Regions from separate parts of the Ensifer sp. ENS11 genome, predicted to be linked through region 3. Evidence: riboswitches for the same ligand, from Rfam matches in the RefSeq annotation. Region 3 holds a riboswitch; each other region holds the start of a gene.
What was found. Region 3 has a riboswitch for thiamine pyrophosphate ahead of thiB (thiamine ABC transporter substrate binding subunit). Riboswitches for the same ligand answer to the same signal wherever they lie in the genome.

Region 1 (4,836 bases), on a different contig from region 3:
ATACCAATCGTTCCCCGGACGGTAATTATAAGATCTGACATCGAAAAACACTCCACAGCGCCTTGGCTAGCATCAGCAAAGTGTATGTTACTTACCTCAGCATATTGTTCCCGTAGCTGGTCAATTAGCCCAGTGCGGTCATAGACCTTATCAAGCGGATGTGGGCGGATTATCCAGTTCTTTGATTCATCGCACGCTGCGAAAGACAAGGTCTCCCTCAGCCACTCCGAGTGATCACGGAAAACTTGAGCGTCAGAGCATGGGATATCGGAAAAAGTATGCGCAAAGACAGATACGATTGGCTTCCCGTCACGCCAGGGGTATCTGTTCGCAAAGTAACGTTTCAAGAGAGGTCTAGCGCCAGCTGCTGATAGCGATGTCGGGATAGTGCTCCATCCTTTGGTTGGTACTGCAAGCGTTGAGTGCCCGTATGCCCACGGACTGTTTTTTAACGCTTCTTTCGACGCTTCAAAAGCCGCTGCATTCGCTCGCGCTTTTGTTGCCCCAAACGGCTCGTCGGCAGAAGGCGCTAACCGCCAGACAGAAACAGTTCGGCCAGTGAAAAAGTTGTAGATTGGGATCGCTCTCAACGTAGCATGATGACATGCAAGTCGCCATGGATTGTAATCCATGTGCCCAGCAACTACGGCAACAACATTTTCAGTATTGAAGAACGTCGATAAATACTCATCGACGTATTTGGCCTCTAGCGTAGCTTCAAAGATCTCACGGCCGAACCCTTCGCATGAAGGAATGAGACCAGCCCGTAAGGCGCTTTCATAAGCACATGTCAGGATATGCGCTCTAGATTTGTCAACGTCGTTTATGAAATGTCGGGCCTCATTATCATCTTGTAGCATGTCTTCTATGATTGTGAATGCTTTTCGAAAAGTACCGCCGAATTCTCTCTCAAAGTCGTCTTTGGAAAGATATATAACCTCGTGGACGCCGTGAGCCCTAGCAATCTCCCGAATAGCGCTGATGTTCAATTTCGGGCATGATTGCGCAACGACGGAAGTATTTAAACAAAAGCCGACAATCTTGCACTTTTTCTCAAGTTGTAAACCTTTTGCTATCAGGAGAGAATACAATAAATACTCTATCCAATCGTGAGTTAGGTCTATCAGTATGACGCCATCATTCGTTATTTCGGGAAACGCTTCCCATTGACGAGCTGTGACATCGAGAAACGTTTTATACCAAGTGGCATTCATATCTGCTATCATAAACCTACAACCGGCGTCCCGAGGCCCTCTAATATATCTCAGCGAAATCAGATCATTGCAATTCTGTGTCTTACTTAAGACTAACCGGAGATGCCGCTGATTTGGACTGATTTCATCCGAGCAGATTATGCCCGACGGGAGAGCCGCCGCGCAAGCGACCTACTGGTTGCGGAACGCAGTTAATTGCAGTTTTTCTAGCGGCGGTCGTTTGTGGACATATTTCTGTGGAAATAGGACCGTTGGGCAGAGCTCGCGCAACGCACCTAAAGAGGATAAATTCTTCGGGCGCATTACGGGTCGCTTTGCTTGGACTTCTCGGAGTAACCTTTGGCGCCGACGCGCACGTCATGGCGGTCTGAATAGCCTCCGCAGGTGTAAGGCACGTCGCTGGCGGCTGTCCGGGTCTTAAGCGTCGACGTAGCCACTCTCCACGAATTCTTGGCTGTCTTTGGAATTCGAGCTGCAGCGGTTGTCAACGTTCACCTCAATGTGTGCGCCGTTTGAGCGGGATTCGTAGTTAAGTCGGCAATTCTGGAATCTTCGCCTTTTCTAGGCAGAATCGTCGAAGTCGCGTTGACAGTCACCTGGGATTCTTTCATAAAATCAGACCATTCCGAGGGGAGCACAATGCAGTGCTGAGATGGCGGTGAGCCGGACCCTTGAACCTGATCCGGGTCATGCCGGCGTAGGAACGGGAAAAGAGCCGCTTTCGGCAAACTAATCGCGTCTTCGCTTTCACCTGGGTCTCCGTGATATTTTGTCTGGAGATCGATCGATGCTGTCTTTTGCCAAGTTGCCGCCGGATGGAGGGTTTGCATTTTGTCCGGGTTGCTGCGTCGGCTGACCGGCGATGGGCTTGGCTTTCACATTTGTTCGTAGCCTTGCTGTGCTTGCTGTCCTCTGGCAAGGGGCGGTCGTCGTCTTTGCGCCGCCGCGCTATCTGTTACCAACGCCGATCGAGGTACTGGCCGTCTTTGCGCGGCAGCCGGGATTTCTGCTTGAGCAGAGCTTGGTGACGATCGCGGAAATGCTGGCCGGGCTCGCGGTCGGCACGGCGTTCGGCGTTGCGACGGCTATCGGGCTGGCGGCTTTTCCGCGGCTTGGAAAGCTCGCCTGGCCCTTCGTGCTCGTCCTCCAGGCCTTTCCCGTTTTCGTCATCGCACCTTTGCTGGTGCTGTGGTTCGGCTTCGGCATGGCCTCGAAGATCGTGATGGCGGCGATCATCATCTTCTTTCCCGTCGTTTCCGCTTTCTCGGACGGCCTACGCCGTACCGACGCGCAGATCCTCGATGCCGTCGCGCTGACCCAGGCGAGCCACTGGCAGGCGCTAAGGCTCGTGCGACTGCCTCTGGCGTTGCCGGGGCTCGTTACCGGCCTGCGCGTTGCGGCTCCCTTGGCGCCGCTCGGCGCTGTCGTCGGCGAATGGGTTGGCGCCTCGGCCGGGCTCGGTTTTGTTATCGTCCAGGCAAATGCCCGCATGCAGACCGATGTCGTCTTCGCTGCGATGGCCATTCTTGCCGTACTTGTCGTCGCCCTCAGGCTGCTCGTCGATGAGGCAACCCGTCCATTCGCGCACTGGGCGCGGGAAACCTGAATTTCTGAGATCAATTGGGAGAGTTCATAACATCATGATCCGTAAATCTCTGCTTTCCGCCAGCCTCGCACTCGGCGTCGTCTTTTCGGCCGGCTCAGCAACTGCCGCTGAAAAGCTGACAGTGATGCTGGAGTGGTTCGTCAATCCCGACCACGCGCCGATCGTTGTCGCCAATGAACTCGGTCTGTTCGAAAATGCGGGGCTCGAGGTCCAACTCGTACCACCCGCCGACCCATCAAGTGTACCGCGACTGGTCGCAGCCGGGCAGGCGGATATCGGCGTGCACTACCAGCCGAACCTTTATCTCGATCAAGCCGCAGGCCTGCCGCTTGTTCGCATTGGCACTCTGGTCGAGACGCCGCTCAACACCGTCACCGTCCTTGACGTCGGTCCGATCCGCAGCCTTGCCGATCTGAAGGGCAAGAAGATCGGCTTTTCCGTGTCCGGTTTCGAGGATGCGATGCTCGGCCGAATGCTCGCCTCGGCCGGTCTCAAGAAAGAAGACGTCGAGCTCGTCAACGTCAACTTCGCCCTGTCTCCGTCGCTGATCGCCGGTAAGGTCGATGCAACGATCGGCGGCTTCCGGAATTTTGAACTGACGCAGATGCGGATTGAGGGACATGAGGGCCGGTCCTTCTTTCCCGAAGAGCATGGCGTGCCTGTCTATGACGAACTTGTCTTCGTCGCCGATAAGGCAAAACTTGCCGACAAGCGCTTGCGGCCCTTCCTCGCCGCAGTGGAGCGGGGTGCGATCTTCCTCACCAACCATCCGGATGAAGCCTGGAAGCTGTTCATCAGGGCCTATCCGAATCTTGACGACGAACTCAACCGTAGCGCATTCACGGACACGCTGCCGCGGTTCGCCAAAAGGCCGGCGGCGCTCGATCGTGGTCGATACGAGCGGTTTGGGGCGTTTCTCGCCGAAAGTGGCTTGATCGGTAAGGCACCTGCTGTCGACGATATCGCGGTGGAAATTCGATGACGGGCACGTCGGGCTTCGTCGAAAATGCTGCTGCATCGCTGGCGCTTGTGCGGGAGCAGCGCCCGCGGGTGCATTGCCTGATGAACACGGTGGTGCAGAAGTTTGTAGCCGATGGGTTAGCAGCGCTGGGTGCGATCCCCTCGATGACATCGACACCGGAGGAGGTCGAGGCTTTTGCCCGCCGCGCCGATGCGCTCGTCGTCAATCTCGGTACGCTTGATGAAGAGCGCCGGAGGGCGATCCGTTTGGCAGCGGCGGTTGCGCGCGATGCCGACAAGCCGTGGATCGTCGATCCCGTGCATTGCGACTATTCGCCGTCGCGGCTTGTCTTCGCCCGGGAACTCATCGCAGCTGGCCCTTCCGTTGTTCGCGGCAACGCAAGCGAGATGGATATCGTCGGTAACGCCAATGGCGCGCTGAGGATCAAGACCGGGGCAGTCGATGAACTCACACTGGATCTACATACGATCCGGGTTGAGAACGGCCACCCCCTCATGGCGCAGGTCACGGGTACCGGGTGCCTCTCCGGCGCCTTGATCGCAGCTTTCATGGCGGTCGAGCCGGAACGCCTGAAGGCCGCCACGGGTGCACTGCTGACGAGCGGCATCGCCGCCGAAATCGCTGGGGAGCGTTCGAGTGGGCCCGGTACCTTCGAAGCTCTCTTCCGTGATGCGCTCGCAGCGCTGCGCCCCGAAGATATCATTGTCAATGCCAGGATTTCCCATGCCGAAAGTTGATTATCGCCTCAATGCCCTCGTCGATGCCCGCCTTGGCGACAAGGCGAGTTTGGCTGATCTGGCACGCATCGCCGCGCTCAATGGTGCGACGCTGATCCAGTATCGCGACAAGACGAGCTCGACACGGGAAATGATCGAACAGGCGCGGGCGATCGCCGCTGCTCTTGCAGTCACCGGTGTGCCCTTCGTCGTCAATGACCGCATCGATGTGGCGCTCGCAGCCGGTGCTGATGGTGTTCATCTCGGCCGGGATGATATGGATGCGGCAACAGCGCGCTCGATCATGGGCGATACCGC
Region 2 (4,836 bases), on a different contig from region 3:
GCCGATTGGCTCGCCTCCGGCAAGCCGGTCTATGTCACCGACCGGCGCGGCATCGTGCTGATCACCAGCTTCCCGTCCTGGCGCTTCATGACGACCCGTACCATCCCCGGGGATCGCCTCGCCGCCATCCGCGACAGCCTGCAGTTCGGCGATGCCTCCCTGCTGCCGCTACCGTTCCGCCGGATCGAGCCAACGAGCAATGGATCGAGCGTGCTGACAGCGCTTCTGCCCGGCAGCAGCGAGCGGCAATACCTCAGGGTCGAGACCATGGTGCCCTCGACCAGCTGGCGGCTGGAGCAATTGGCACCGCTAGACGCAGCCCTTGGCGCCGCGAGCCGCGAGGCAAGGCTGCTGGCCCTTGCCGTTATCGTGCCGCTGCTGGCGCTTGCCGCATTCCTTCTTCGCCGGCGCCAGGCTTTGACGCAGGTCGCGGCCAACGAACGCGCCGCGCGCGATGAGTTGGAACGCCGAGTGGCCGAGCGCACACAGGACCTAAGCCTCGCCCGCGATCACCTCGAAACCGAGATCGCCGACCACAGGCGCACGGGCGAGAGGCTGCAGGCGGTGCAGCAGGAACTGGTCCAGGCCAACCGCCTGGCAATCCTCGGACAGGTGGCGGCGGGCGTTGCCCACGAGATCAATCAGCCGGTCGCAACCATCCGCGCCTATGCCGACAATGCGCGCACCTTCCTCGACCGCGGCCAAAAAGAAACCGCCGTCGAAAATCTCGAAAGCATCGCTGCGCTGACCGAGCGGGTCGGCACCATCACCGACGAACTGCGCAGCTTTGCGCGCAAGGGCCGTTTCGTCGCCGAACCGACGGCGATGCGGGAGGTGATCGAAGGCGCTCGAATGCTGCTGCGCAGCCGCTTTGCCGGCCGCATGGACGCGATCGTCATCGACCTGCCTGATAACGGCCTCAGCGTGCTCGGCAATCGCATCCGCTTGGAACAGGTGCTGATCAACCTGTTGCAGAATGCCCTGGAAGCCCTCGGTGATCGGGCAGACGCTGAGATCCGTGTGCGGTGCGAGTTAGGCCCCTCCGAAACAGTTTCGCTTGTTGTCGCCGACAATGGTCCGGGCATTCGGCCCGATATCCTCGAAGACCTTTTCACGCCGTTCAACACCTCCAAGGATGAAGGTCTCGGTCTCGGCCTTGCCATCTCCAAGGAGATTGTCGCCGACTATGGCGGCGACATCGAGGTCAAGACCAGCCCTGAGGGCACCGTCTTCACCGTGCGTTTGAAGAGGGCCTGAGCGATGCAGCAATCCGTATGCCTCGTCGACGACGACAGCGAACTCAGGCGGGCGATGAAGCAGACGCTGGAGCTTGCCGGCCTCGCGGTCTCCGCCTTTCCCGGCGCGGCGGAAGCGCTCGCAATCCTCAACCCGGATTTTAGCGGGATCGTCATCAGCGATATCCGCATGCCCGGGATCGACGGCCTCACGCTGTTTCGCCGGATCGCCGATTTCGACCCCGACCTGCCCGTCATTCTGGTCACCGGCCACGGCGATATCCCGATGGCCGTTCAGGCCATTAAGGACGGCGTCTATGATTTCATCCCGAAACCCTTTGCCGCCGACCGTCTGGTGCAGAGCGCACGCCGCGCCTTGGAAAAACGCCGGCTGGTGATGGAAAACCGCGCGCTGAAACGCGCAGCCGAAGTCGCCGGTGAGAGCCTGCCGCTGATTGGCCAGACACCGGTCATGGAACGGCTGCGCCAGACCTTGCGGCATATCGCCGACACCGACGTGGATGTGCTTGTTGCCGGCGAAACCGGCAGCGGCAAGGAGGTGGTGGCGACGCTGCTGCACAATTGGAGCCGGCGCCGCAACGGCAACTTCGTGGCGCTGAACTGCGGCGCACTGCCGGAAACGGTAATCGAGAGCGAGCTTTTCGGCCACGAGCCCGGCGCCTTCACCGGTGCCCTGAAGAAGCGCGTCGGCCGTATCGAGCATGCGAGCGGCGGCACGCTTTTCCTCGATGAGATCGAGGCGATGCCGCCGGCAACGCAGGTCAAGATGCTGCGAGTGCTTGAAGCCCGTGAGATCACGCCGCTTGGCACCAATATCGTGCGCCCCGTCGATATTCGGGTCATCGCCGCGGCCAAGATCGACCTCGGCGACCCGGCCCAGCGGGGCGATTTTCGCGAGGATCTCTATTTCCGGCTGAACGTCGTCACCCTGTCGATCCCGCCGCTGCGCGAACGCCGGGACGATATCCCCCTTCTCTTCTCGCATTTCCTGACGCGGGCAGCCGAGCGTTTCAAGCGCGACGTGCCGACGCTTTCGCCGGCCGTCAGCCACTATCTGAGGTCTCATTCTTGGCCGGGCAATGTGCGCGAGCTCTCGCACTTCGCCGAGCGCGTCGCCCTTGGCGTCGAAGGTTCGCTCGGCCAACCGATTGCCGCGGCGCCGACCAGTGCCGGCCTGCCCGAGCGGATCGAGCGCTACGAGGCGGAAATTCTGAAAGAAGCGCTGCGGGCGCAGCACGGCGACGTCAAGGCGACGATCGAAGCGCTCGGCATTCCGCGCAAGACCTTCTATGACAAGCTGCAGCGGCACGGCATCAACCGTGCGGATTATGCCGATCGCCGGGGATCAGAGAAGTCCGGCCGCTAGCGCATTTCCAGGAAAAGTGCGGAGCGGTTTTCCGTCAGGAAATGCGTAAAAACGAAAAGAACGAGCGTGCCCGCGGCTTCGTCTCATCCGGAAACGCTCTACCGGGCAATCAACAGGCCTGACACGCAACCTTCGGATTAACGCTTGACGGCGCATCCGGATCGATGGCTATCTCTAGGCATTCACCAGGGGGGTCCCGTCAAGGGGCTGAGATACTGCTGGGCGGATCGGCTTTGCCGACCGAGGCGCAGTGACCCGTTGAACCTGATCCAGTTCATACTGGCGTAGGGACGGTGCAGACATTGACGCCACGATTCCGTCATTCGCGCGGAATTTCAGGCAAACATGTCTTTTCCTTCCGGCTTCAGAACTGGGTCTCCAACCGCAAACTTGGAGCCTCATCATGAATATTGCCACCAAACCCGCAGAACTCTCGGTCACAAAAGGCCCGCTTCCCGCCTCGAAAAAGGTCTACAAGCCAGGCACGATCCATCCCGACATCCGCGTTCCCATGCGCGAAATCACCCTGCACCCGACGTCGGGCGAGCCGCCGGTCACCGTCTACGACGCCTCCGGTCCCTACACCGTAGAAGATGCCAACATCCGCATCGAGGATGGATTGCCAAGACCGCGCCGCGACTGGATCATCGCTCGCGGCGATGTCGAAGCCTATGACGGGCGCGACGTGCGGCCGGAAGACAACGGCTTTGCCTCCGGCGACCGGCTGACGCCGACCTTTCCCCTCCGTCACGCGCCGCTGCGCGCAACCGGCCGGCGCGCGGTGACGCAGCTTGCCTATGCGCGGGCCGGCATCATCACGCCCGAGATGGAGTTCGTCGCCATCCGCGAGAACCTTGGCCGCGACGCTGCACGCGCCGCGCTACGCGACGGCGAAAGCTTTGGCGCCCATCTCCCCGATCACGTCACGCCCGAATTCGTCCGCCAGGAGATTGCCAGCGGCCGCGCCGTGCTGCCGGCCAACATCAACCACCCAGAATCCGAACCGATGATCATCGGCCGGAATTTCCTGGTGAAGATCAATGCCAATATCGGCAACTCCGCCGTCACTTCGTCGATGGCCGAGGAAGTGGAGAAGATGGTCTGGGCCACCCGCTGGGGCGCCGATACGGTGATGGACCTTTCGACCGGCCGCAACATCCACAACATCCGCGAATGGATCATCCGCAACTCGCCCGTGCCGATCGGCACCGTGCCGCTCTACCAGGCGCTGGAAAAGGTCAACGGCATCGCCGAGGATCTCACATGGGAAGTCTATCGCGATACGCTGATCGAGCAGGCGGAACAGGGGGTCGATTACTTCACCATCCATGCCGGTGTCCGGCTGCACTATATCCCGCTGACCGTCGACCGCGTCACCGGCATCGTCTCGCGCGGCGGCTCGATCATGGCGAAATGGTGCCTGCACCACCACAAGGAGAGCTTTCTCTACGAGCACTTCGAAGAGATCTGCGACATCTGCCGCGCCTATGACGTCTCGTTTTCGCTCGGCGACGGCCTGCGTCCGGGCTCGATCGCCGATGCCAATGACGCGGCGCAATTTGCCGAACTGGAAACGCTGGGCGAGCTGACGAAGATCGCCTGGGCGAAAGACTGCCAGGTGATGATCGAGGGCCCCGGCCACGTGCCGATGCACAAGATCAAGGAAAACATGGACAAGCAGCTCGCTGTCTGTGGCGAGGCGCCGTTCTATACGCTTGGGCCCCTGACGACCGACATCGCCCCGGGCTACGACCACATCACCTCGGGCATCGGTGCCGCGATGATCGGCTGGTTCGGCACGGCCATGCTCTGCTATGTGACACCGAAGGAACATCTGGGGCTTCCCGACCGCAACGACGTCAAGGTGGGCGTCATCACCTACAAGATCGCGGCCCATGCCGCCGATCTCGCCAAGGGGCACCCGGCGGCCCGCACCCGCGACGACGCCCTGTCGCGCGCCCGCTTCGAGTTCCGCTGGGAGGACCAGTTCAACCTGTCGCTCGATCCGGAAACCGCCCGCTCCTTCCACGACGAAACCTTGCCGAAGGAGGCGCACAAGGTCGCGCATTTTTGCTCCATGTGCGGGCCGAAATTCTGCTCGATGCGGATCTCGCACGACATCCGCGCCGAGGCGCAGAAGGAAGGTTTTCAAGCGATGGCGGCCAAGTATCGTGAGGGTGGCGACCTCTATATGCCGGTCGACAGCGAGGCAGA
Region 3 (4,836 bases):
CATAGCGTCTGGAGATTTTGCCCGCGGTTGCGCTTTGTGCAGGTTCGGTCGCGACACGCGTTAGAGCCAGGAGCAGGGCTCCGGTCATGACGATCTGTAGGGCGGACAGGGCGATCGCCCGCGGCGGGTCGAAATCGAAGCGCAGCGCCTGGTAGATCGCGACCTCGATGGTGCTGGCGGCAGGCCCGCCGCCGAGCGTCAGCACCAGCGTGAAGCTGGTGGCGCAGAGCATGAAGACGAGGCCGGCAGCACCTGGCAGCAATCCCCGAAGGACCGGCCACTCGACAAAGCGGAAGAGTGCGGCTGGCGGCATGCCGAGATTGGCGGCGGTTCTCCAGTATTCCGAAGGGATGCGCTCGAGCCCGGCGAGAAAGAGACGTGCGATAAGCGGCATGTTGAAGAAGACGTGGGCGAGCAGGATGCCGAAAAGGCCGTAGATGCTGATCGGCTGCTGCAGCCCGAGGCCGGCGAGGGCGGTGTTGAGCGCGCCCTGCCGGCCCCAGATCTCGATCAGCCCGAGCGCGCCGACAAGCACGGGCAGGCCGAGCGGCAGGGCCATCACCCGCAGAACCCAGACGCGGCCGGGAAAGCTCGGCCGGCGCGCAAGCGCCCGTGCGATCGGGATGGCAAGAACAACGGAAAGCAGCGTCGAAAGGCTCGCCTGCAGCAAGGTGAAGCGCGTTACCCGCCAGATATAGGCATCGAACAGCACGCTGTTGCCGAAGTCACCGCTCTGGAGCAAAAGGGCTGCAATCGCCAGGCCGACAAACAGCAGGATACCGCCGAGACTTAAAGTCCCGGCGGTCATCGTGATGCGATTTTCGGCAGGCGCGAACAAATGCGCCTCAGTTCTTGCTAATGGCGGCCAGCCATTCGTCGATCCAGGCCTTGCGGTTCGCCGCCACCTCTTCCGACGGCAGCAGGAAAGTCTTCTCCGGATTGACCAGCTTGCTAAAAGCCTCCGGCAGCGGCTCCTTGGTCGCCGCGACCGGCATCATCCAGTTGGTCGTCGGAATGATCGACTGGAACTCCGGGCCGGTCATGAAGGCGAGAAACTGCTTGGCAAGCTCCGGCTCCTTGGCGCTCTTGGTCATGCCGGCAACTTCGATCTGGATGTAGTGACCTTCCGAGAATTCGGCCGCCTGGTAGCGGTCGGTGTTTTCCGCCACCATGTGGTAGGCGGGCGACGTGGTGTAGGAAAGCACCATCGGCGCTTCGCCCTTGGTGAAGAGGCCATAGGCTTCCGACCAGCCCGGCGTTACGGTCAGTACCCTGTCCTTGAGCTTGGCCCAGGCGGCGCCGGCTTCGTCGCCATAGACGGCCTTGACCCAGAGAAGCAGACCGAGGCCCGGCGTCGAGGTGCGCGGATCCTCGATGACGATCTTCTGAGAGGCGTCGCCTTCGACCAGTTCCTTCAGGCTCTTCGGCGGCGTCTTCAAGGTCTGGGTGTCGTAGACGACGGCGAAATGGCCGTAGTCATAGGGAAGGAAGGTGTCGTCGGTGAAGTCGCCGGGTACCTTGACGTTGGCAGGCTCGATGCCGTGCGGCGCGAAGAAGCCGGTGGCCTTGGCCTCGGCGACGAGGTTTGTATCGAGGCCGAGCACGATGTCGGCCTTGGAGGCCGCGCCTTCGAGCTTGAGGCGGGTCAGAAGCTCGACGCCATCGGCGACGCCGACATAGGTGACCTTGCATTCGCAGGTCTTCTCGAAAGCTTCGGCGACCTTGGCACCCGGCCCCCATTCGGTGATGAAGCTTTCATAGGTGTAGACGGTCAGCGTCTTGTCGGCAGCAACGGCATTGGCCGCGAAGACAAGTCCTGCCGTCGCGGCAAGCGCTAGCCGGCTAAGAACCTTGAGTTGCGATGAATTGGACATGGCAGGCACCTCTCCCTAAAAATGATGTTGCATGGGAAAAGGGCGTATCGATCCGATCGCGTCTAATCCCTCCGCCGGTATGAGCCGGATCAGGTTCCGCGGGTTGGCGTTCAACGCCTCTCAGCCTTCGGCCGCCATGCGGTCGGAAGGCACCCCGTTAGAGCGGGTAGAGATTTACCGCCGAGCCGGTTTGATGGCAAGCGAAGTTTGAGGACGGCAAAAGCGCCCGCCCCGCATTTTCGCGCCGCGGCGCATGGGGTAAAATCGTCGGCAGAGTTTGCAGACGCCGAAGGAGCCTGCGATGACTGACATGCTCGTTCGCCTTTATGCACTGCCGGCACAAGCGAGATCACCGCTTGCTGACGGTATCGGCATTCACCGCGCAATGGCACCCGAACGAAGCTTGTTGTTCCCTGGATCGAGCAGACATTTGGCTCCGGCTGGGCGGGCGAGGCGGAGGCGGCCTTCAGATCGACGCCGACGTGCATGCACATCGCGGTGTTCGAGGACCGGATCGTCGGCTTTGCCTGCCACGATGTCACAGCGCTCGGTTTCTTCGGGCCGACGGGCGTCGACGAGGCCATGCGCGGACGGGGATCGGCGAGGCGCTCTTGCGCGTGAGCCTGACGGCGATGCGTGACGCAGGCTACGGTTACGCCATCATCGGCGGCGTCGGCCCGGCCGAATTCTACCGACGCACGGTCGGCGCCATCGAGATCCCCGATTCCAACCCCGGGATCTATGCGGAGATGCTGTTTCCCGATACCTTGCCCGAAGATCACTGACAACGAGGACGCAAAATCGCCGGATCGCGCCCTTGTTCGGTTTTCTTGCTTTTCCTTGCCCGTGCCTTTGCGCTATGGGCTTTGCCATGGCCCGATCCACCTTCACCATTCTGCTCGGCGGTGCACTGACCCCGACCGATCGCCTTGCGCGCCAGCTCGCAGGCAGCCGCTTCGTTGCGGCCGATGGCGGCATGCGGCATGCGCGGGTGCTATCCGTGACCCCCGACGTCTGGGTGGGCGATTTCGATTCGACCGAGGAGGCGCTGCTCGCGGAATTTGCCGATGTCCCGCGCGAGCCCTATCCCGCCGCCAAGGCTGCGACCGATGGCGAAATCGCTGTCGAGGCGGCGCTGTCGCGTGGCGCCGAAGCCTTGATCTTTGCCGGCGCGCTCGGAGGATCACGCAGCGACCATGCCTTCCTGCACCTGCTTCAGGCTGCTTCGCTGGCCGAACGTGGGTTGCCGGTGTTCATGACCTCGGGTGAGGAGGAGGCCTATCCGCTGCTTGCAGGCGAGATCGAAATCGATCTGCCGAAGGGCAGCCTATTCTCGATCCTCGGACTGACCGATCTCATCGGGCTTACGATCGTCAACGCGCGTTATCCGCTCACCGATTTCACGTTGCCGTTCGGGTCTTCGCGCACCGTTTCCAATGTCGCGGAGGGTCCCCTTCGCATTTCCCTCGACACCGGCCGGGCGATCGTTCTCGCCCGCCCCTATGACCTTTCCGGAGCCTGAGCCTTGGCGCCTCCCATTCTGAAACTCGACGATATCTTCCTGACCTTCGGTGGCACGCCGCTTCTGGCCGGCGCCAACCTGCAGGTGGAGCCGGGGGATCGCATCTGCCTTGTCGGGCGCAACGGTTCCGGCAAATCGACGCTGATGAAGATCGCCGCCGGTCTTGCCGAAGCGCAATCGGGCGAGGTCTTCCGCCATCCGTCCTCGACCGTTCGCTACCTGCCCCAGGCACCGGATTTCGAAGGCTACGACACGGTGCAGGCCTATGCCGAGTCGGGCCTTGGCCCAAGCGACGACCCGTATCGCGTCGCTTACCTACTGCAGCACCTGGGTCTGACCGGCGAAGAAGACCCGGCACGCCTTTCCGGCGGCGAGGCGCGCCGCGCAGCGCTTGCCCGGGTGATGGCGCCGGAGCCGGATATCCTGCTGCTCGACGAGCCGACCAACCATCTCGATCTGCCGACGATCGAATGGCTCGAAGACGAGCTGACCCGCAGCCGTTCGGCCCTGGTGCTGATCTCGCACGACCGGCGCTTCCTCGAAAAGGTCTCGAACGCGACGGTCTGGCTCGATCGCGGCCAATCCCGCCGGCTCGACCGCGGCTTCGGCCATTTCGAGGCCTGGCGCGACGAGGTGCTGGAGGCGGAAGAGCTGGAGCAGCACAAGCTCGGCAAGGCGATCGAGCGCGAGGAGCATTGGCTGCGCTACGGCGTTACCGCCCGGCGCAAGCGCAACATGCGTCGTCTCGGCGAATTGCAGGACATGCGCTCGCGCCATCGCGGCCACAAGGGGCCGCAGGGCTCCGTTCAGGCGGCGGCTTCCGACGCCAAGGAATCGGGCAAGCTGGTGATCGAGGCGGAGAAGATCACCAAGGCTTACGGCGAGCGGACGATCGTTGCGCCGTTTTCCATTCGCGTGCACCGTGGCGACCGGATCGGCCTTGTCGGCCCGAACGGTGCCGGCAAGACGACGCTTTTGAAGATGCTGACCGGGCAGATCGAGCCGGATACCGGCACGGTGAAACTCGGCACCAATCTTGAGATGGCGACGCTCGACCAGAAGCGCGAGGATCTCAACCTCGACGATACGCTGGCCCACTACCTGACCGACGGCCGGGGCGAGAGCCTGATTGTCAACGGCGAGCAGCGCCATGTCACCGGCTACATGAAGGACTTCCTGTTCCAGCCGGAGCAGGCGCGCACCCCGATCCGCGAACTGTCGGGCGGTGAGCGCGCCCGGCTGATGCTGGCACGCATTCTCGCCCGCGCCACCAACCTGCTGATCCTCGACGAGCCGACCAACGATCTCGACATCGAGACGCTGGACTTGCTTCAGGAGGTCGTCGCCGGCTTTGCCGGAACCGTCATCCTCGTCAGCCACGACCGCGACTTCCTCGACCGCACCGTGAGCTCGACCATCGCGCCGGCCAATCCCGAAGCG
Region 4 (4,836 bases), on a different contig from region 3:
CATACTCCGGTCAGCGTGGCCGCGCAACGGCCACGCCGTCATCGAGATGCCCCAGAGACAGCTGAAAATATTCCGCATCCGAGGCCCGATCCGATATGCATGTGCTCGTTAATTCAGCGCCGGCGTCGGTCCCCAGACCTCGCGATAGAATCGGAAGTCGGCACGTTCATGTCCGTGCTGCGAGCAGCAGGCGACGGGACTTATCGAGACCAAACATGTCGCCATAGCGATCGAGCGCGACCATGACGGAGGTGAAGTTGCTTGCATTGACCGCCCTTTCGCGGCCGAGCGAATTTTCTGCACAGATATGGCGCCATTCGGATTCCTTTTTATTGGATGCTGGCCATTTTCCGACCGGGCTTGCACCGTGAACCACTCAAAAACGGGGGACTCTCATGGCTCCAGGACGGCGCCCTACTGAGGAGAAATGGTCGAACTGCATGAATCGCAGTGGCTCTCATCGCCTCGCGCGCGCCCGCGCAGGCGAACACGACGGTGTGCTTGGGAAATGTGTGTATTGTCACTTCCACGGACGGCACCAACCATGAAAGGTCTCTGAGCGACATCAATGAAGAAGCGAGAAAGGAATCGCTTGAGAACATTCGAGACCATTGATTGTTGTGTGGCAGACGATGCCTCCACTTGCCTGAGAGCAAAACTCACGCTGCAGCGCCTTTTCTACTAAACGCATGCTCCTTGATGCCTTCCCGCCGCTAGACGAGCGCGAGGCCCGCCGCATTGATGCGCCGGCTCATGTTGCTCCTCTCGGCGCGATACGCGTTGAGTCTAAGGTATGTGGATGACGCTTTAGCCCCGTTGGGAATAAACTAACAACGCTTGACAAAGCACGGCATTGGCCGTTCAACTCGGTTCATTCACCAGGGGAGTCCCGACAAGGGGCTGAGATATTGCTGGGCGGATCGGCTCTTTCGACCGCAGCGCAATGACCCGTTGAACCTGATCCAGTTCATGCTGGCGTAGGGACGGTGGGAACGACGGCAGTTGCGACAGCTCCTTTGCGATCGCGTGGACGTGTCTCTATCTTTCCAGCGCCAAGATCTGGGTCTCCAAACGTCAAGGTTGGAGCCGACCAATGGTTTTTTCAGATGTCGTACACGAGCCAAACCGCGGACATAGACGGCAACATCGACGCCCGTTAGCGGTGCGGCGCATGGATGAATGGCCCTACAGCTCCGGCCAGGTAACAGCTCGAACGGCTGCCAAATGAGGCAGGTGCTGATCAACGGAGCGGGTGTCATCGGCCTTGTCACCGCATACGAACTGGCGCGACGCGGCATTGAGGTCGACGTCTTCGAACGTTCAAAACGGATTGGCGCCGGCGCATCCTGGTTTGCGGGCGGCATGCTGGCGCCCTGGTGTGAGCGCGAAAGTGCCGACGAGAAAGTCGAACGCGTCGGCGCGACAGCCATCGAGTGGTGGAAGACGGCGCTGCCCGACAAGGTCGTGCAAGAGGGGACACTTGTCGTCGCCGCCGCGCGCGATACACGCGAGCTCGATCGCTTCGCGGCGCGAACCAAAGGGCACAGATGGCTTGATGCAGACCAGATAGCCGAACTGGAACCCGATCTCGCCGGCCGTTTTTCTCGTGCACTCCACTTCCCGAGGGAAGCGCATCTCGATCCGAGAGAGGCGCTGCCTTCACTCCATGACACATTAATGGCCATGGGGGTGCGTTTTCATTTCGGCCAGGCGACCGATGCCACCGTCGATCGCCGTGTCGATTCGCATATTGACTGCACAGGCCCTGCCAGGCTCCCGGATGACGCGGCACTGCGGGGCGTGCGTGGCGAGATGCTCTATCTGCGCACCGGCGACATTCAACTGTCGCGTCCAGTGCGCTTCCTGCATCCTCGACACCCCATCTATGTCGTTCCACGCCGCCAGGGCGTCTTCATGGTCGGGGCAACAATGATAGAGAGCGAATTGTCCGGTCCTATCACTGCACGGTCGCTGATGGAGCTCTTAAACGCAGCCTACGCCCTGCACCCGGCCTTCGGCGAAGCGCAGATCACCGAAACCGGAACTGGCATTCGCCCCGCCTACCCCGACAATCTGCCAAGGATCACGAAAAGCGGTTCGATCTATTCCGTGAACGGTATGTATCGGCATGGTTTCCTGCTCTCGCCGGCTCTTGCGCACGACGTTGCCGAACTTCTGCTCAACCCGGACCACAGATCGGAGTTCTATGATGAACCTTAACGTCAATGGCGAAGAGCACGAGGTCGCCTGCTCGACGCTCGCCGAACTGATGGCTGCACTCGACTATGAAGGAAGCTGGCTGGCGACCGCTGTCAACGGCGAACTCGTTCACGCGGCCGACCGCGATCGATGGCGCTTACGCGATCATGATCGCATCGAAATTCTCTCGCCGATGAAAGGTGGCTGACCATGCTGCAAGTCTACGACACGGAAATCACCTCCCGACTGCTCCTGGGCACAGCGGGCTATCCATCTCCAGCCGTGCTTTCGGACGCGGTGCGGGCTTCAGGGACACAAATCATCACGGTCTCGTTGAGGAGAGAGACGGCCGGCGGCAAAGCCGGAGGTGCGTTTTTCGAACTGATCCGCGAGCTCGGGACGAAAATACTGCCGAACACCGCCGGCTGCCACACCACCAAGGAGGCGGTGCTCACTGCTAAGATGGCGCGCGAGGTTTTCAAGACGAACTGGATCAAGCTCGAAGTGATCGGCAATCACGACACATTGCAGCCGGATGTGTTCTCGCTGGTCGAAGCCGCACGGATCCTTTCGAACGAAGGCTTCGAGGTCTTTCCCTATACGACCGACGATCTGGTTGTCGCCGAGCGCCTGCTGGAAGCTGGCTGCCGCGTGTTGATGCCCTGGTGCGCTCCGATCGGCAGTGCCATGGGGCCGCAAAATCCGTCCGCCTTGCGGTCGATGCGCGCGCATTTCCCGGACGTGCCTCTGATTGTCGATGCGGGCATCGGCCGCCCTTCGCATGCAACGACAGTGATGGAGCTCGGTTTCGATGCCGTGCTCCTGAATACCGCGGTGGCCGGTGCCGGAAATCCGGCCGTGATGGCATCGGGTTTTGCCAAGGCGATCGAGGCCGGTCGGCTGGCTTTTGAAGCCGGCATGCTCGAACCGAGAGACATGGCAGTCCCCTCCACCCCGGTGATCGGAAAGGCGGTCTTCTCATGAAGCTCGATCCCTTCTACCTCATTGTCGACAGCGCGAATTGGGTCGAACGCCTCGTTCCAATTGGAGTGAGGCTGGTCCAGCTTCGCATCAAGGAAAGACCCGATAGCGAAGTCCGTAGCGATATCCGCATCGCCAGAACCATATGCGAGAGACACGGTTGCCAACTTGTCGTCAACGACCATTGGCGCATGGCGATCGACGAAGGCTGCGATTTCGTTCATCTCGGCCAGGAAGATCTGGCGCAAGCTGACGTGGCCGCGATCCGTGGGGCCGGCCTTAAGCTCGGCATCAGCACACATGACGAGGCCGAACTCGATATGGCGCTGTCAGTCGCGCCCGACTATGTCGCGTTGGGTCCGGTCTATCCGACCGTTCTCAAAAAGATGAAATGGGAGCCGCAGGGACTTGCTCGCCTCGCCACATGGAAGAAGAAAATCGGACCGACCCCACTGGTTGCGATCGGTGGACTGAACCTTGAACGCATTGATGGCGTCCTCACCCATGGCGCGGATTGTGCCGCGGTCGTGACCGACATTACACGTAGCCAGGATCCCGAGGACAGAACTAGGCGATGGATCGCTGCAACCTCACGATGGCGCATTGCGCCAGCTTGAACGAGATCTTCGTTTCCCAGCCGGCGACCACGGCCGAGCACCGTCCCCAGATGAGCCTCACCCTCAGAAAAGCCGCCACAACGGAAAATCGACCGAATATAGATGCCTAGAAGAGTGCCGCGAGGCTAACGTGTGACGGCGTAGTCACCGACGATCCTTGTTTCGCAAGCATCGTCAAGGTATATAGAAACCTGAAGGTGCTGTGGTCGAGGAAGATGTCTATTGTTGCAGTAAAGGTTTTGTCGACTGTCAACGCCCCTTATGGGACGAAGCTTTCGGCTGAGCAATTGGCATCCAAGATTTCCGATCCTGCCAGCGCAGTCAATTTCGATGCGTCGGCGTTCTCCTTTTTTTCCGAGGTAGACGAGAACCTTCAGATCTCGTTCCTTGGCGAAATGCACGTTGATCCGGCGATCGCTTCCGACTTAGCACGGAAGTTCTCGGCACTTGCCGGTTACCCGCTACCTTTGGCGCGGGCGGCATAATTGGTCGAACACCCAGCCAGCAGATGGGGGGACCTGTTTGATCACGCTGGCTGCATTATCGATCAGGCAAGCTCCCAACTCACATTGATCGACAATTGGACTTTTAGAGGCGGTACCGCCCTGATGCTCCAGATCGATCATCGCGAGAGCTTTGATGTCGACATCTTCATCGATGATCCGCAGCTTCTGAACCCGAAGACACAGGGCTACGCGCTCGACATCAACCCTGACGGCTATCAGTCCGATGGATCAAGAACATTGAAGATCGTCTTCGAGAATGTTGGCGAAATCGACTTTATCTGCGCGCCCAGCCTGACTGATAACCCCACGGTGAAAGCGGAGGTGCGCGGTCGCGACGTCCTGCTTGAGACCCCTGGCGAAATCATCGCAAAGAAAATATTTTACCGCGGGCCACGATGCAGCCCCGCGACATGTTCGACATCGCCTGCGTCGTGAAGACTCACGGTGTCGAGTATCTCAATGAGGCCCTTACGCCCTTCGGAGACAAATGCGAGAAGGCTCTAAAAGTCGCTCGCCAGATGAACCCGCAGTTC

Region 1: another riboswitch for thiamine pyrophosphate. It lies ahead of IB264_RS30960 (ABC transporter permease); the one in region 3 lies ahead of thiB (thiamine ABC transporter substrate binding subunit).
Region 2: another riboswitch for thiamine pyrophosphate. It lies ahead of thiC (phosphomethylpyrimidine synthase ThiC); the one in region 3 lies ahead of thiB (thiamine ABC transporter substrate binding subunit).
Region 4: another riboswitch for thiamine pyrophosphate. It lies ahead of thiO (glycine oxidase ThiO); the one in region 3 lies ahead of thiB (thiamine ABC transporter substrate binding subunit).

Annotation. Positions count from the first base shown of each region.
Region 1 is NZ_JACVAN010000028.1:6,848-11,683, forward strand. It holds gene IB264_RS30955 (hypothetical protein) at 1-1,214, opposite strand, end outside; TPP riboswitch at 1,833-1,935, shown strand; gene IB264_RS30960 (ABC transporter permease) at 2,077-2,820, shown strand; gene IB264_RS30965 (ABC transporter substrate-binding protein) at 2,858-3,802, shown strand; gene IB264_RS30970 (hydroxyethylthiazole kinase) at 3,799-4,539, shown strand; gene thiE (thiamine phosphate synthase) at 4,526-4,836, shown strand, end outside.
Region 2 is NZ_JACVAN010000003.1:364,339-369,174, reverse strand. It holds gene IB264_RS08720 (sensor histidine kinase) at 1-1,257, shown strand, start outside; gene IB264_RS08715 (sigma-54 dependent transcriptional regulator) at 1,261-2,622, shown strand; TPP riboswitch at 2,800-2,931, shown strand; gene thiC (phosphomethylpyrimidine synthase ThiC) at 3,026-4,836, shown strand, end outside.
Region 3 is NZ_JACVAN010000008.1:252,402-257,237, reverse strand. It holds gene thiP (thiamine/thiamine pyrophosphate ABC transporter permease ThiP) at 1-814, opposite strand, end outside; gene thiB (thiamine ABC transporter substrate binding subunit) at 846-1,874, opposite strand; TPP riboswitch at 1,924-2,041, opposite strand; partial or broken gene IB264_RS18005 (GNAT family N-acetyltransferase) at 2,176-2,659, shown strand; gene IB264_RS18000 (thiamine diphosphokinase) at 2,746-3,396, shown strand; gene IB264_RS17995 (ABC-F family ATP-binding cassette domain-containing protein) at 3,400-4,836, shown strand, end outside.
Region 4 is NZ_JACVAN010000028.1:54,528-59,363, reverse strand. It holds TPP riboswitch at 871-1,002, shown strand; gene thiO (glycine oxidase ThiO) at 1,225-2,220, shown strand; gene thiS (sulfur carrier protein ThiS) at 2,210-2,407, shown strand; gene IB264_RS31205 (thiazole synthase) at 2,410-3,183, shown strand; gene IB264_RS31200 (thiamine phosphate synthase) at 3,180-3,797, shown strand; gene IB264_RS31195 (hypothetical protein) at 4,013-4,282, shown strand; gene IB264_RS34945 (hypothetical protein) at 4,406-4,738, shown strand; gene IB264_RS34940 (hypothetical protein) at 4,714-4,836, shown strand, end outside.